Regions from separate parts of the Cupriavidus sp. WKF15 genome, predicted to be linked through region 2. Evidence: predicted binding sites of a transcription regulator. Region 2 holds the regulator's gene; each other region holds the start of a gene.

Region 1 (4,678 bases), on a different replicon from region 2:
TATCGGCCAGTTCGTCCGGCACGGCAAACGTTATCGCCACGGCGTCGCGCGTTTCGCGGGTGACCGAGGCCACCGTCAGTTCATGGAATTTGCTCATCTCCCCCACCTGTCTCGTTCAGTGAGCCTTGAAGTAATCGAACGGCTCCTTGCAGTCGCCGCAGCGGTACAGGGCCTTGCATGCCGTGGAGCCGAACTGGCTGACCAGGCGCGTGTGACGCGAGCCGCAATGCGGGCACGCGACTACCAGCGCCGGCGACGCCTTGCGGCTGATGCCGCTGATGTCGATCACCTGCTGCGCGGGCGGCGCAATGCCGTAGCCGGACAGGCTGGCCTTGCCGCGCGGGCTCATCCAGTCGGTGGTCCAGGCCGGCGCCAGGCGCGTTTGCACGCTCACGCGGTCGATGCCCTGCCCGGCCAGCACGCGCTCGATGTCGTCACGGATCACCGTCATTGCCGGGCAGCCCGAGTACGTCGGCGTGATGGTGACCACGCAGGTGTCATCCACCCACGCCACGTCGCGCACGATGCCGAGGTCGACTACCGAGATCACCGGAATCTCGGGGTCCGGCACCTTGTCAAGCCAGGCCAGGACCTGTTCGACGCTTGCCCGTTCAGCCACTTGCGCTGGCATGGCGCTCACCACTGGGCGCCCGGATAGGCGCGCTGCAGGAACTGCATCTCGGCCAGCAGGTAGCCAAGGTGTTCCGTATGGCGGCCCTGGCGGCCACCGGTCTGCGACCAGCCGCCCGCCGGCACGCGCAGCGTCGCTTCTTCCAGCACTTCGCTCACATGCCGCTGCCACGATTCAGCCAGCGTGGCCGGGTCCACCGCGACGCCCTGCGCGACCAGCGCGGCATCGGCGGCGTCGGACTCGAACAGTTCCCCGGTGAACATCCACAGGTCGTCGAAGGCGTCCTGCATGCGGCGGTGGCTCTCTTCGGTGCCGTCGCCCAGGCGCACTACCAGGTCGGCGCTGCGGCGCACGTGATAGGTCACTTCCTTCAGCGACTTGGCGGCGATCTCGGCAATGCGCGCATCGGTCGAATGCTGCAGCCGCTCGAGCAGGAAGTAGTGCCAGGTATCGAACAGGAACTGGCGTGCCAGCGTATCGGCGTAGCTGCCATTGGGCTGTTCCACCAGCAGCAGGTTGCGAAACTGGTGTGCGTCGCGCAGGTAGGCAAGCTGGTCCGCACTGCGGCCCGCGCCTTCGACTTCGGCGGCGTAGCCAAGCCACAGGCGGGTCTGTCCGATCAGGTCGAGCGCCACGTTGGTGAGCGCGATGTCCTCTTCCAGCGCGGGGCCGCGGCCGCACCATTCCGACAGGCGCTGGCCGAGCACCAGCGTGGTATCGCCCAGGCGCTGCAGGTATTCGAACTTGTGTTGGTCCATGGTGGATGCGTCCTCGCGCCTGGAAATCAGATGTGCTTGACCTCTTCCGGCATCGGGAAGAAGGTGGGGTGCCGGTAGACCTTGCTGTTGGCGGGCTCGAACAGCGGGCCCTTGTCGCCGGGGCTGCTGGCGACCACGTCGGCGGCCTTTACCACCCAGACGCTCACGCCTTCGTTGCGGCGCGTATAGACGTCACGCGCATGGTTGATCGCCATTTCACCGTCCGGCGCGTGCAGGCTGCCCACGTGCTTGTGGGCCAGGCCGTGCTGGCTGCGGATAAAGATCTCCCAAAGCGGCCACTCTTTCATGGCAACTCTCCTGTCAGTTTGCGGGGTTGTCGGCGCTGGCGCGCCGGAGGGTTCAGGCGGCGGCGCGGTCTTGCCTGTCGGCATGCGCCACCAGCGCTTCACGGAACCAGGCGCCGTCGTCCCAGGCCTTGACGCGGGTGCGCAGGCGGTCGCGGTTGCACGGGCCGTTGCCGCGCACGACGTTGTAGAACTCGTCCCAGTCGATGGCACCGAAGTCGTAGTGGCCGCGCCCCTCGTTCCACTTCAGGTCCGGATCGGGAATGGTCAGGCCCAGGTGTTCGGCTTGCGGCACGGTCTGGTCCACCATCTTCTGGCGCAGCTCGTCATTGGAGAACAGCTTGATGCGCCATTGCATCGATTGCGCGCTGTTGGGCGAATCCGCGTCGGACGGGCCGAACATCATCAGCGCCGGCCACCACCAGCGGTTCAGCGCGTCCTGCGCCATCTGCTTCTGCTCGGGGGTGCCCTGGCACAGCTTGAGCAGGATGTCGTAGCCCTGGCGCTGGTGGAACGACTCCTCCTTGCACACCCGCACCATGGCGCGGGCATAGGGGCCGAACGAGCAGCGGCACAGCGGCACCTGGTTGATGATGGCCGAACCATCGACCAGCCAGCCGATGGCGCCGATGTCGGCCCAGTTCAGCGTCGGGTAGTTGAAGATGCTCGAGTACTTGGCCTTGCCGGAATGCAGGTCGCCGAGCAACTGGTCGCGCGACACGCCCAGCGTTTCCGCCGCGCTGTACAGGTAGAGGCCATGGCCCGCTTCGTCCTGGATCTTGGCCAGCAGCACGGCCTTGCGTTCGAGCGTTGGCGCACGCGTGACCCAGTTGCCTTCCGGCAGCTGCCCGACGATCTCGGAATGCGCGTGCTGGGAGATCTGGCGGATGAGGGTCTTGCGGTAAGCCTCGGGCATCCAGTCCTTGGCTTCGATCTTGATGCCGGCGTCCACGCGCGCCTGGAACTCGCGTTCCTGCGGGTCCATCTCTTCCATCGCGCGGAGCCTTGTTGCCCCGGTATCCACCAACTGTGCGTACATGCCGTACTCCGATCTGTAGGGTCTTGACTTGCGTCAAATCATTCGGTTGCAGTGGATGATAGTGATACAATTTGATTCAAACAATCGACGATTGTGTATCACTTCAAGGTGCATGCATGGCCACTCGTTCAGACGTGGATGCCGTTTCCCCGCAGGTCGCACGACTCGCGCGCGGGCTCAAGCTCGGCGCCAATTCGATGCTGGTGACGTTGTTCGGCGATGTGGTGGCGCCACGTCCGCAGGCGCTGTGGCTGGGCAGCCTGATCCGCCTGGCCGCGCCGTTCGGCATCAATGACCGGCTGGTGCGCACCGCGACGTTCCGGCTGACCGCGGACGACTGGCTCGAGGCCACGCGGATCGGGCGGCGCAGCTATTACGGCTTGTCGGAGGCGGGGCTGCAGCGCTGCGTCCATGCGGGCAAGCGGATCTATGCCGGCGATGCGCCCGACTGGGACGGGCGCTGGACCCTGGCGCTGGTGCGCGGCGACGCGCGCGCCACGATCCGCCAGCGGCTCAGGCGCGAACTGCTGTGGGAAGGCTTCGGCGCAATTGCACCGGGCGTGTACGCGCACCCGAATGCCGATGCCGGCTCGCTGGGCGAAATCATCCGTGCCGCGCAGGCGCAGGAGTTCGTGGCGGTGATGCAAGCCACCAGCATCGAGGCATTCTCAATCCGGCCACTGCAGACACTGATGCACCAGACCTTCAAACTTGGCGACGTGGCGTCCGCCTGGCAGGCATTGCTGCGCCGCTTCTCGCCGGTACTGGCCGACGCACACGGCATGGTCCCGGCGGACGCGTTTTTCGTGCGCACCCTGCTATTGCACGAATACCGCCGCGTGCTGTTGCGCGACCCGAACCTGCCGGAACAGCTCCTGCCGGCGGACTGGCCGGGCCGCACCGCGCGAGACCTGTGCCGGGATATGTACGCGGCCCTGCTCGACGCCAGCGAAGACTACCTGCGCGAAGTGGTCGAAGTGTCCGACGGCCACCTGATCAACGCTAACCGCGCGCTGCGCAGGCGCTTTGGCGCGGGCAGCCACGCCGAGGCCGCCCGCTAGGCGCGGAAGTGCGCGCCGGTGCGCTAGCGCGATCCCTTCACGGTCGTGTAGGCGGTGATCAGGTTCCGGTAGTCCGGTATGTGGTTGGAGAACAGCGTCCCGAGTCCTTCGATATCGTTGCGCCAGTCACGGTGCAGCTCGCAAGCCACGCCGAACCACGTCATCAGCTGCGCGCCGGCTTCGCTCATGCGCCGCCACGCCGAATCGCGCGTGACTTCGTTGAACGTACCCGACGCATCGGTGACGACAAAGACGTCAAAGCCTTCCTCGATCGCGGAGAGCGCCGGGAACGCCACGCAGACTTCGGTCACCACGCCGGCAATGAGCAACTGCTTCTTGCCGGTGGCCTTCACGGCCTTGGTGAAATCCTCGTTGTCCCAGGCATTGATCTGCCCGGGTCGCGGGATGAACGGCGCGTCGGGGAAGATCTGCCTGAGTTCGGGTACCAGCGGGCCGTTGGGACCATCCTCGAAGCTCGTGGTCAGGATGGTTGGCAACTTGAAGTACTTGGCGAGATCCGCCAGCGCCAGCACGTTGTTCTTGAAACGGTCCGGCTCGATATCACGCACCAGCGACAGCAAACCGGCCTGGTGATCCACCATCAGCACCGCCGCCTGGGTCTTGTCCAGGCGCTTGTAGGTCTTGCTCATCTTGGGCTCCGGTTGGGCGGCCTGACACGTTGGACAGGCACGCATGCAAGAGGCATCGGGCGGCACAGGGAAGCTGCTGGCCTGACCTGCCCTCGCGCATTGCCGGCAGCGCCATTGCCTGTCGGCCATGCGTTCCAAAGCATAGGTCGGGCTGCGCGCGTGCGACAGGACAAAAAAGGCACCCCGGCGCCGGTGGCTAGGCATCCCATGGAATCCGTCCTACCGTGGAATCAA
Region 2 (4,678 bases):
GCTCCTATGCCGGTGTGCTGAAGTTCTCCACGCAAGGGGAACTGGCCGCGCATCAGCAGGCGCAGGAGAAGCTGCAGCACGATGTCTACGCCAAGTACCTGAACATGGACATCAAACAGGTCGCGGCAGACCCGCAGGCGCGCGAGATCGGCCAGCGCCTGTTCCTGAACTACTGCGCGCAATGCCACGGCTCGGACGCGCGCGGCAGCCGCGGCTTTCCCAACCTGACGGACCATGACTGGCTCTATGGCGGAGAACCCGAGACGATCCAGCAGACCATCACCAAGGGCCGCAATGGTGTGATGCCGCCGTTTGCCTCGACTGTTGATGGCAAGCTTGCAGCGGATGTGGCGCAGTATGTGAGGTCGTTGTCTGGCCTGTCGTTTGACCCGATCCGTGCATCGCGCGGCGAGAGCACGTTCAAGTCCACGTGCGCGGCATGCCATGGCGCAACCGGCAAGGGCAACCAGGCACTCGGCGCGCCGAACCTGTCCGACAATGTTTGGCTGTACGGCAGTTCGGAAGGCAGCATTGTCGAAGCCATCCTGAAGGGCCACAACAACCGCATGCCGGCGCACGAGGAGATCCTGACTCCCGAGCGCATCCGCATGCTGACGGCCTACGTCTGGGGTCTTTCCAATACCGGAGGCTCAGGACAATGACCACCGACTCAGGTCCGGGATGCGCGATCGCGGCTGAAGGAGCGCATCCATGAATGCACCCGGGACAGAACCACTGGCCCGCGCGGCCGGCCCGCAAGGGCCGGCGTCGTCGCCTGTCGAAACCTCCGACGAAACGCTCTACGAGGTTCGACGCAAGATATACCCGCGCTCGGTGACGGGCGCGTTCTCCAACTGGCGGGTCTGGATGGTACTCCTGACCCAGCTTATCTACTACGGCACGCCCTGGCTGCAATGGAATGGCAGACAGGCCGTGCTGTTCGACCTTGGCGCGCGCAAGTTCTATATCTTCGGACTGGTGCTCTGGCCACAGGATGTCATCTATCTTGCCGTCCTGCTGGTGATTTCCGCGCTGGCGCTGTTCCTGTTCACGGCGATTGCCGGCCGGCTTTTCTGCGGCTACGCGTGTCCACAAACGGTCTACACCGAAATATTCATGTGGATCGAGCGACATGTCGAAGGCGACCGCTTCGCGCGGATCCGCCTGGACGGTGATCCCTGGAGCGCGCGCAAGTTCCGCCTGAAGGCTACCAAGCACTCCCTGTGGATACTGGTCGCGCTGTGGACGGGCTTCACGTTCATTGGCTACTTTGCGCCGATCCGTGAGCTTGGCGGCCAGGTACTGAGCTTCTCGCTGGGTCCGTGGCAGGCGTTCTGGATGCTTTTTTACGCCTTCGCCACGTGGGGGAATGCAGGCTTCATGCGCGAGCAGGTCTGCAAGTACATGTGTCCGTATGCGCGGTTCCAGAGCGTGATGGTCGACCCCGACACCTATGTGGTCACCTACGACGTCGGGCGCGGCGAGCCGCGCGGCAGCCGGTCGCGCAAGGTGGATCATCACCAGGCCGGGCTAGGTGACTGCGTCAACTGCAGCATCTGCGTGCAGGTGTGCCCGACCGGCATCGATATCCGTGACGGGTTGCAATACGAGTGCATCGGTTGCGGTGCCTGCATCGATGCATGCAACCAGGTCATGGACAAGATGGACTACCCGCGCGGGCTGATCCGCTATACGTCCGAGAATGCCATGCGCAAGGCGCTGTCGGCCGCTGCGGCGCGCAAGCGGCTGGTGCGGCCGCGGACCATCATCTACTCGATTATCTGGCTGGTGATGGTTGCAGGTTTCGTGGCTTCGCTTGCGCTGCGCACGCCATTGAAAGTGGACATCATCCGTGACCGCGGGGCGCTTGGGCGTGAGGTGGACGGGCGCTGGATCGAAAACGTCTATCGACTGCAACTCATCAATACCACCGAGGCGCCCATGCGCATCAGCGTGAAGGCCGAGAGCGACGAACTGAAGAACATGACCGTCGAGTACGATCCGGACGCGCAGGCTCTGGCGCCGACATCGAACAGGCTGGTGCCGATCCGGATTCGCGTGCCGATCGACGATGCCGCGCAAGGTACGCACAAGATCAGCGTGACAGTGACCAGCGAAGGTGCGGGGCAAGGTAGTGCGCAAATCAGGCAATCTACCAGTTTCATCGTGCCACGCAATTTGTGATGCTAAGGGCGGCACGGCGCGTCGGCGCTGTGCCGTACCAAACCGCGAGCGCCTCGATGAGGCGTTGACGAAGGGGGCAAGGCGATGCAAGAAAGCAATCCGTGGTGGAAAGAGCCGTGGCCGTGGCTGCTGATGAGTGGTCCGTTGCTGGCCATGGTGGCTTGCGGCGTGACTATCTGGCTGGCTTCCACTCATCCTGACCGGCCAGTGGTCGATGGTGTGGCCCGGCATGGCCTGGTTGTCGAGAAGGTGGCAGGTGCCTCGGGCAGTGCCAAGGCACCGCAAGCGAGGCAGCCATGAGGCTGCGCTGGCTGATGTGGGTACTGTGGCCGGCGTTCCTGATGGCCGGGGTTGCCACGGCAACTGTGTTTTCCGTGGTGGACCCTGGCGACCTGAATTTCTTCGGTCAGCCGATCGAGGCCTCGCGCGAGGCGGTCTATACGATCGGTTTCCTGCTGGCCTGGATATTCTGCGCATTGTCCAGCGGACTGACGCTGTACACCATGCCGACAAAGCTCAGCGAAACGGACGAGCTGGAGTAAGAAGCGGCAGGAATTGACCGCCTTGCCACGCGAGGCGGTCAGATGGCCTCAGCAGGAGCGGCTGTAGACTTGCTTGATGCCCGCCATGTCGACTAGCTTGACGTGACGTTGACGGATCTGGATCAAGCCGGCCTCGGCAAATCGTGAGAACAGACGGCTGACCGTTTCGAGCTTCAGACCCAGGTAGCTGCCGATTTCTTCCCGGCTCATGCGCATGACGAACTCGGTCGACGAATACCCGCGGGCGGACAAGCGCTCGGACAGGTTGATGAGGAACGCGGCAAGCCGCTCCTCGGCGCGCATGGAGCCAAGCGTGACGAGCATGAGCTGGTCATGCGAGATTTCCTTGCCCATCAGGCGCAGGAACTGCTGCTGCAACGATGGCAGGTCGATGGACAGCGACTGGAGATCGGCCAGGCGAACGACGCATACCTCCGTGTCTTCGAGGGCGGTGGCATCCGAGGCGTGCTGCATCTCTCCCAGGCCGTCGAGGCCAACCACTTCGCCTGGCAAGTGGAAACCGGTGATTTGCGAGCGGCCGTCTTCCGTGGTGACATGCGTCTTCAGGGTGCCGAAGCGAATGGCATAGACCGCAGTCAGCGGATCGCCCATGCGGTAAAGAGTTTCGCCCTTGTGGACACGGACACGTTCCTGCACCAGGGTGTCCATCTTCTGCAGGTCCTGCTGGCTCATGCCCACCGGCAGGCACAATTGCCCCATGCCGCAAGTGGAGCAACGGGGCGACATCTCGGTGACGGGGATGGATGTTAGCAATTGGAACCTGCAGTATTGGAGCGGCGAGGGCGCAATACGTGCATTTTAACGCGCGATGTGATGCGGTAGGGAGTTGCAGTTGACTTTTGGTGTGCTACTCAGTGTTTTCATGCTCGCCTTGCTAGGGGGCTTCCACTGCGCTGCCATGTGTGGTGGCGTAGCGCTGGCTGTCGAGCAACGCGCCGCCGGCGTACCCGTTGCCGTTGTGCGGCGCCCACAGGACTGGCTCGTGGAGCTCCTTGTCATGCATGTCGGGCGTATTTCCACTTACATGCTGCTTGGTGCGCTGCTGGGCGCCTTGGGGGCGACGGCCTGGCGTCAGGACTATCTGCCCGTCCAGCGCTGGCTGTTCGGAGTCGGCAGCGCCTTGCTGCTACTGTCTGGCTGGCGCTTGATACGCGGCGAGGCCTTTACCATCGTGTGGCTGGAGCGCCTCGCGGCGCGTGCGGTTAGCGCCAGTGCCGCCGGCATGGCTCGATTGGGCAGAAAGACGACGGAAGCCAAGGCTCGGCGGGGCGGCCTGGCACGCCGCTATGGGATGGGACTGGCTTGGGGTTTGGTGCCCTGCGGCATGGTTTATGGGGCCCTGGCCCTTGCTTTGCTGGCCGGAAATGCGCCCTCGGGGGCGCTGGTGATGGGCGCCTTTGGCCTCGGTACGTTGCCTAATCTGCTGGCGCTGTCGAGCTTTTCGGGGCTTTTGCGCGCCTGGTCGCGACGGAGCTGGGTAAGGGTCGGGGCCGGCTTGGCCGTCATGGCATTCGGTGCATTGGGAATCGGCCGAGCGGTGTTGTTGCCACATTCCCTGGCAGAGCATGGGTTCTGCCTGGTGTTCTGAAACCACTCCATACGCTCTGGCGCCGCGCGGTGGTTGCAGGTGTGGGCTGGAATGCCATACAATCATCTCCATTGCGGTATCGCGCGGCGTGGTTCCGAGCGGCGCCCGGCAGCCCTTCCAAAAAGGGGGCGCGCCCAGGGTTTCGGGCAAAGCGCCGACAATTCGGCACCGAACCTTTCCGCAGTCCATCCGGTTCACAATATCTGTTCAAAAGTCCGGCTGGCTTTGCGGCCGTGGTGCAGTCATTGCTGGCCCTGCTTCCGATATCCGTTTTTCTTGCGGCCGAGGCGGACTTTAGCCGGAGGCCATGTCTGCCCATATGGGCGCGTGCAAGAGGTTCGTG
Region 3 (4,678 bases), on a different replicon from region 2:
GCAGGAAGAAACCGGATACATATTCCCGGCCACTCTGGTGCGAGAGAACGGTCTTAAACGAACCTGAGCGCAACGCGTACACACTGTGGAACGGATCGCCGGTCCGGTACAGCGCCTGTCCCTGCCTGACCGCTCGCCAGTTGAGGACAACGCCACTCAGGCGAGCGACCTCCTTCTCATCCAGTGCGGACGCCATGCAGATGTGCCGCAGCGCACAGGAGGAACATTGAACCTTTGACTTTGGCGACTTCGACACGATGTGACCAAAGTCCTCGGCTTCCGAAGTGACGGCATCGAATGCCGTCAGGGCTGTCGTCCTCGCAATGCTTGTTTCGAACATCGTTGTCTCCATCCCGATGCCAGTCGTCGACTGGCCGAACGGCGATCCTGCGCATTCTTGACAGTGCGCATTTGTCACCGATTGCAACCTCCCTATGGCTTCTTGGCGTTCTTTACCGCAATTGCTTCTATCAGAGCCGCCCGCAGTTCATTGATTTCGAGCGTCCTGTCAAAGCAATAGCGCCCGCCTGCCTTCAGGCAAGCCTTACGTAACAACGAAGCGCCGCTTTCGGCAAGCACAATCAAGATGCTATCTGGGAGTGCTTTCGCCACTGTCTGGATCTGCGCCAACCAGCCCGGCTGCGAGGTGCGCAGTCCGATCAGAATGATGTCCGGCCTTACAGCGATCAGCATCTGCAGCTCGGTCGCCGCGTCTGCCCCCATTCCTATCACCTGAATGCCAGCCAGCGTCTTCAGCATTCGCAACTGTCTGCGCCGGATCGGGATGACATGTTCGAGCAGATAGACGGTGAGGCAATCTTGTTGGGTGCGATCACTCATATACGCAGTATTGTGGATGTCCCGGTGTACCGAAATGAGGCAAGGCTGAGAGTCGCGTCAGATTCGGATGCGGCACTGTCAGGCTTCCCTGACGGACGGTCGACGTTCAGCTCCCGACCGCAAGGGAAAAATCCGCTTCACCGCCCGTAGTGAAGTGGGCTGTCCTTTCGCGAACCCGCTTTCCGAGCATTTCGCAAAGCATGCCAACCAGGGCGTACACGGCGCACCATGCCTCGATGCAGCGCGCTGAACAACCTCCGCTCTGGAGCGCTAGCTTCGATGTCTTTTGCGGCCTGGCCAATAAGGGCCTTGACAGCTTGCAGAAGCTGGTCGACTTGAATTTTCGGACCCTCAAATCGACTTTGGTGGACACCCAGGACAGCTGCTGAGAATAATTTGAACCTGGTTTCCGCGGCCGCTTCGAAGGCATCGCAGCAGGCCTCTGATAAGGCGGGCCGTGCTGCCAAGCACTAGAGTGTCGAGATTGTGGCGGCGTCACCAAAGGGGCGCCGCCGATCTGGCGAGTCCCGGGCGGCATTTCTTCGTTCCGGCGGGCCGCACACCGACGCACCGAAAAGAACGGGTAGACACCTGATTGCGGCTGCCGCACCCATGGCACGATCACGCCGTCGGTGATCGGCATGCCGTCGCAGCCGGCCACTGCCTGGCAATTGCAGGCTCTCCCCTTTGCGCCCGGCACACGTCTGGCACGGAAGGAGAAATTCTCGCATGATGAATGTACGGACCCCACGGGCAGCCCGATGCAGAATGCCCGAGGCGTCCGCACAGCGTGCAATAGTGGTCCATGGCAATTCCTTCGTCGATAGCAGAGGTTGTTAACTCCAGTATCGAAGGGACACCCCGCTACCGCCATCAGGAGACGCTGATTGTCATGTCAGCGCCGTGGCGCGCCGTTTGTCGGCCGTGCCCCTGCTTGCGTAGGTAACTACGGCGGGCCTGTCAGTACAGCCTGACAGCGGTCGACTCCTGATTTGTCGCCGGGTGTCGTGAGCAACCTCGGTCATTTGTCGCACATCAAAGAGGGCTTGGGAAATGGCAGCATGCCGCCGCCCTCCCCTGACCAGCCGGCGGAATCGGGAAGGGCGGGACTGCACGTTTGACGCAAGTCAACTCCTACGCGCCACCGGCACCTAGGCTTGAAACTGTCTGGCTGTCATCGCGGCAGTCGCCCTTTCCTGTCGGGAATTCCACCATGTATGAACGCATCCTTGTCGCTGTTGACGGCAGCCAATCGTCGGTCCTCGCAGTCGAGCAAGCCATTGTCGTCGCCAAGGCCAGCGGCGCGGAAGTCAAAGTGCTGTTCGTGGCAGACGACAGTGACCTGTTCTTCGAGGTCAGCTACAGGGACCCGGCCGATCTCATGAAGGAAGTCATGAACTTTGGGCAAAAGGTACTGGCCGCCACGGTCAACCGATTCAACGCTGCCGGTGTACCTTGCGTGACCCGTTTGCTCGAGCGTACCAACTCGCCAGGCCAGATCGCGAACACCATCGTGAACGAGGCGCGCCACTGGAATGCCGACCTGATTGTCCTCGGCACGCACGGGCGGCGCGGAATCCGCCGCCTAGTCATGGGAAGCGTGTCCGAGGGCGTGATTCGCAAGACCAGTTTGCCCGTCCTGCTGATCCGTAGCGAGACGGAAAAGTGACCCGACCAGACCGCTCGAAGGAGTCTGCCGGGACCTTGGCAAGTCTCCGTGCCGTTCCCCGCGGTCGCCGGCAATGGCGTCGACCAGGCTACCGCAGAGGACGCCATAAAGCTCCTCGAGGAAGCGGCCAGTGGCGTGGGTGCGTCGACGGATCCCCTTGCCGTTTATACCCGGCGCATGCACGCCGTAGCATTGCTCACCAAGGAGCAGGAGATGGCGCTCGCGAAGGAGATCGAGACCGGCCGCCATACCCTACTCTGGGCCTTCGCCGGTTGCCCGCGCGCCATCGTGGCGTGGATCGCCGGCGCCGGCAACCAGACCGGCACCGATGAGCCTAAGCGGATGAAAGCGCTCCGCCAGTCCCTGGTGCGGATGCGTGGCGCACTGCGATTCGGCATTGGCGGCAGCGCCCCGGCAAGCTACGAGAAAATCGCCTGGCAGACGGGCCTCTCGCGCGAGAAGGTCAGGCGCCTCGAAAAGACTGCATTAGAGCTGCTGCGCACGTCAGCCCAGGCGCAGACCGGCCGCTCGTTCCTGGAAGAGCATGCACTGACGAAGGGCGGTCACCTGCCTGCGGGCGGCACACACTGAGCAATCGTTCAGTGGCACTTCCCGATCGCCGTCAGAAGGCGCCTGCCCTCGTTGGTCACGCGTATGTGCCTGTACTCCTGTGTCGCAGCTTCGAGGCGGACCAACTGGCGCTCGATGAGTGCGCCGATATCGGCCGGGTCCAGTTCGCGGTGCGCTTCCGATTCGCACAGGACCATCAGCGCTGCAATCTCATGGGGACTTAGCATCTCTGTCTCCGGCAGAGGGTGATTCTCATGCCTGCACCGCAAGCTTCTTGCGACGACCTGCTGATAACCGGCACCTGCTGGGCAACTATACGAACCGAAACGGCACGAGTTCGGCGAGAGTGGCCGATCGTTGAGCTTGATCAACTGGAGCGTGATCGCTTTTTCACCCGGCGACCGTCGCGCGCCTCTGCCCTTTGCTCGGTAAGCGCCGAAGGTGGCGTGATGCGCACGGGAAACCCTCGGCGTATCCGCCGGGCACATGGGCTTCTCGCTGCCCTGTCTGCCTCCTATAGTGATCCCAAGGAGGATGAGCGCAAGAATGGATCCGTCACAAATCATCCATAAGACGGCAGCGGACTTGCGCGTTGCGCCAAATTTCGCCGACTACGAGGCCGAGCGCAGCCGCTTTTCCTGGGACGCCGTCTTCAGCAAGCTGGGCAGGCAGCCGGACCGTGGCTTGAACATCGCGTGGCAGGCCGTGGATCGCCATGTTGCGGAGGGAGCGGGCAACAAGGTTGCATTCAGGTTCCTGTCCCCTGGAGGCGGGACAGCGCTTCCCATCAGCTACGCAGAGCTGTCTGGCCTCACCAGCCGGTTCTGCAACGTACTGCGCAAGCTTGGGGTGGGCAAGGGAGACAGGCTTTTCATTCTGACCGGACGCATACCGGAACTGTACGCGGCACTTTTCGGCGCTCTGAAAAATGGCACGGTGGTCTCGCCCTTGTTCTCGGCATTCGGGCCCGAACCGATCGCCACGCGGTTGAATCTCGGTAACGGTAGCGTACTGGTCACCACGGACGAGCTGTTCACCCGCAAGATAGCCAAGTGGCACGACCGCATCCCCAACCTTAAACACGTCCTGCTGGTCGCTGCGGATGGCGGCCAGACAACCATCCCGGGCACGCTGGACCTGGAGACGCTCATGAGCGGTGTTCCCGCCAGTTGCGAGATCACACCTACGACACCCGAGGACATGGCGCTGCTGCATTTCACCAGCGGAACGACCGGTACACCCAAGGGTGCAGTACATGTCCACGGCGCAGCAGCCACCCACTGGGCAACTGGCAGCTATGCACTGGATCTTCACCCCGATGACATTTACTGGTGCACGGCCGATCCCGGTTGGGTAACGGGCACATCCTACGGCGCCATCGCCCCGCTGCTTCACGGCGTCACGTCGATCGTTGACCCTGAGGAATTCGACGCGGAACGCTGGTACCGGATCCTGCACGACGAAGCGGTCTCCGTCTGGTACACCGCGCCAACAGCCGTCCGCATGCTGATGAAGGCAGGTGCCGATGTGGCCAGGGCGCACACGTTCCCCCACTTGCGGTTCATCGCCAGCGTCGGTGAGCCGCTGAACCCCGAGGCG

The links. The regulator FNR, encoded in region 2, switches genes on or off when oxygen is low (the NO sensors DNR and NnrR bind a similar motif). The targets are predictions, from matches to a motif close to TTGATNNNNATCAA.
Region 1: paaA (1,2-phenylacetyl-CoA epoxidase subunit PaaA) is a predicted target of FNR. The motif match lies at 2,757-2,770, and genes of this name have one in related genera.
Region 3: CupriaWKF_RS31925 (universal stress protein) is a predicted target of FNR. The motif match lies at 1,958-1,971, and genes of this name have one in related genera.

Annotation. Positions count from the first base shown of each region.
Region 1 covers NZ_CP119573.1:1,620,550-1,625,227, reverse strand. Annotated here, with positions in the region: gene paaE (1,2-phenylacetyl-CoA epoxidase subunit PaaE) at 1-97, opposite strand, end outside; gene paaD (1,2-phenylacetyl-CoA epoxidase subunit PaaD) at 116-631, opposite strand; gene paaC (1,2-phenylacetyl-CoA epoxidase subunit PaaC) at 637-1,389, opposite strand; gene paaB (1,2-phenylacetyl-CoA epoxidase subunit PaaB) at 1,416-1,697, opposite strand; gene paaA (1,2-phenylacetyl-CoA epoxidase subunit PaaA) at 1,750-2,733, opposite strand; gene paaX (phenylacetic acid degradation operon negative regulatory protein PaaX) at 2,850-3,794, shown strand; gene ycaC (isochorismate family cysteine hydrolase YcaC) at 3,818-4,444, opposite strand.
Region 2 covers NZ_CP119572.1:1,342,324-1,347,001, forward strand. Annotated here, with positions in the region: gene ccoP (cytochrome-c oxidase, cbb3-type subunit III) at 1-662, shown strand, start outside; gene ccoG (cytochrome c oxidase accessory protein CcoG) at 712-2,184, shown strand; gene CupriaWKF_RS06390 (FixH family protein) at 2,269-2,484, shown strand; gene CupriaWKF_RS06395 (hypothetical protein) at 2,481-2,726, shown strand; gene fnr (fumarate/nitrate reduction transcriptional regulator Fnr) at 2,775-3,500, opposite strand; gene CupriaWKF_RS06405 (sulfite exporter TauE/SafE family protein) at 3,580-4,335, shown strand.
Region 3 covers NZ_CP119574.1:422,504-427,181, reverse strand. Annotated here, with positions in the region: gene CupriaWKF_RS31935 (helix-turn-helix domain-containing protein) at 1-340, opposite strand, end outside; gene CupriaWKF_RS31930 (DNA-binding response regulator) at 433-840, opposite strand; gene CupriaWKF_RS31925 (universal stress protein) at 2,054-2,509, shown strand; partial or broken gene CupriaWKF_RS31920 (sigma-70 factor domain-containing protein) at 2,651-2,779, shown strand; partial or broken gene CupriaWKF_RS31915 (sigma factor-like helix-turn-helix DNA-binding protein) at 2,897-3,100, shown strand; gene CupriaWKF_RS31910 (hypothetical protein) at 3,109-3,306, opposite strand; gene acsA (acetate--CoA ligase) at 3,626-4,678, shown strand, end outside.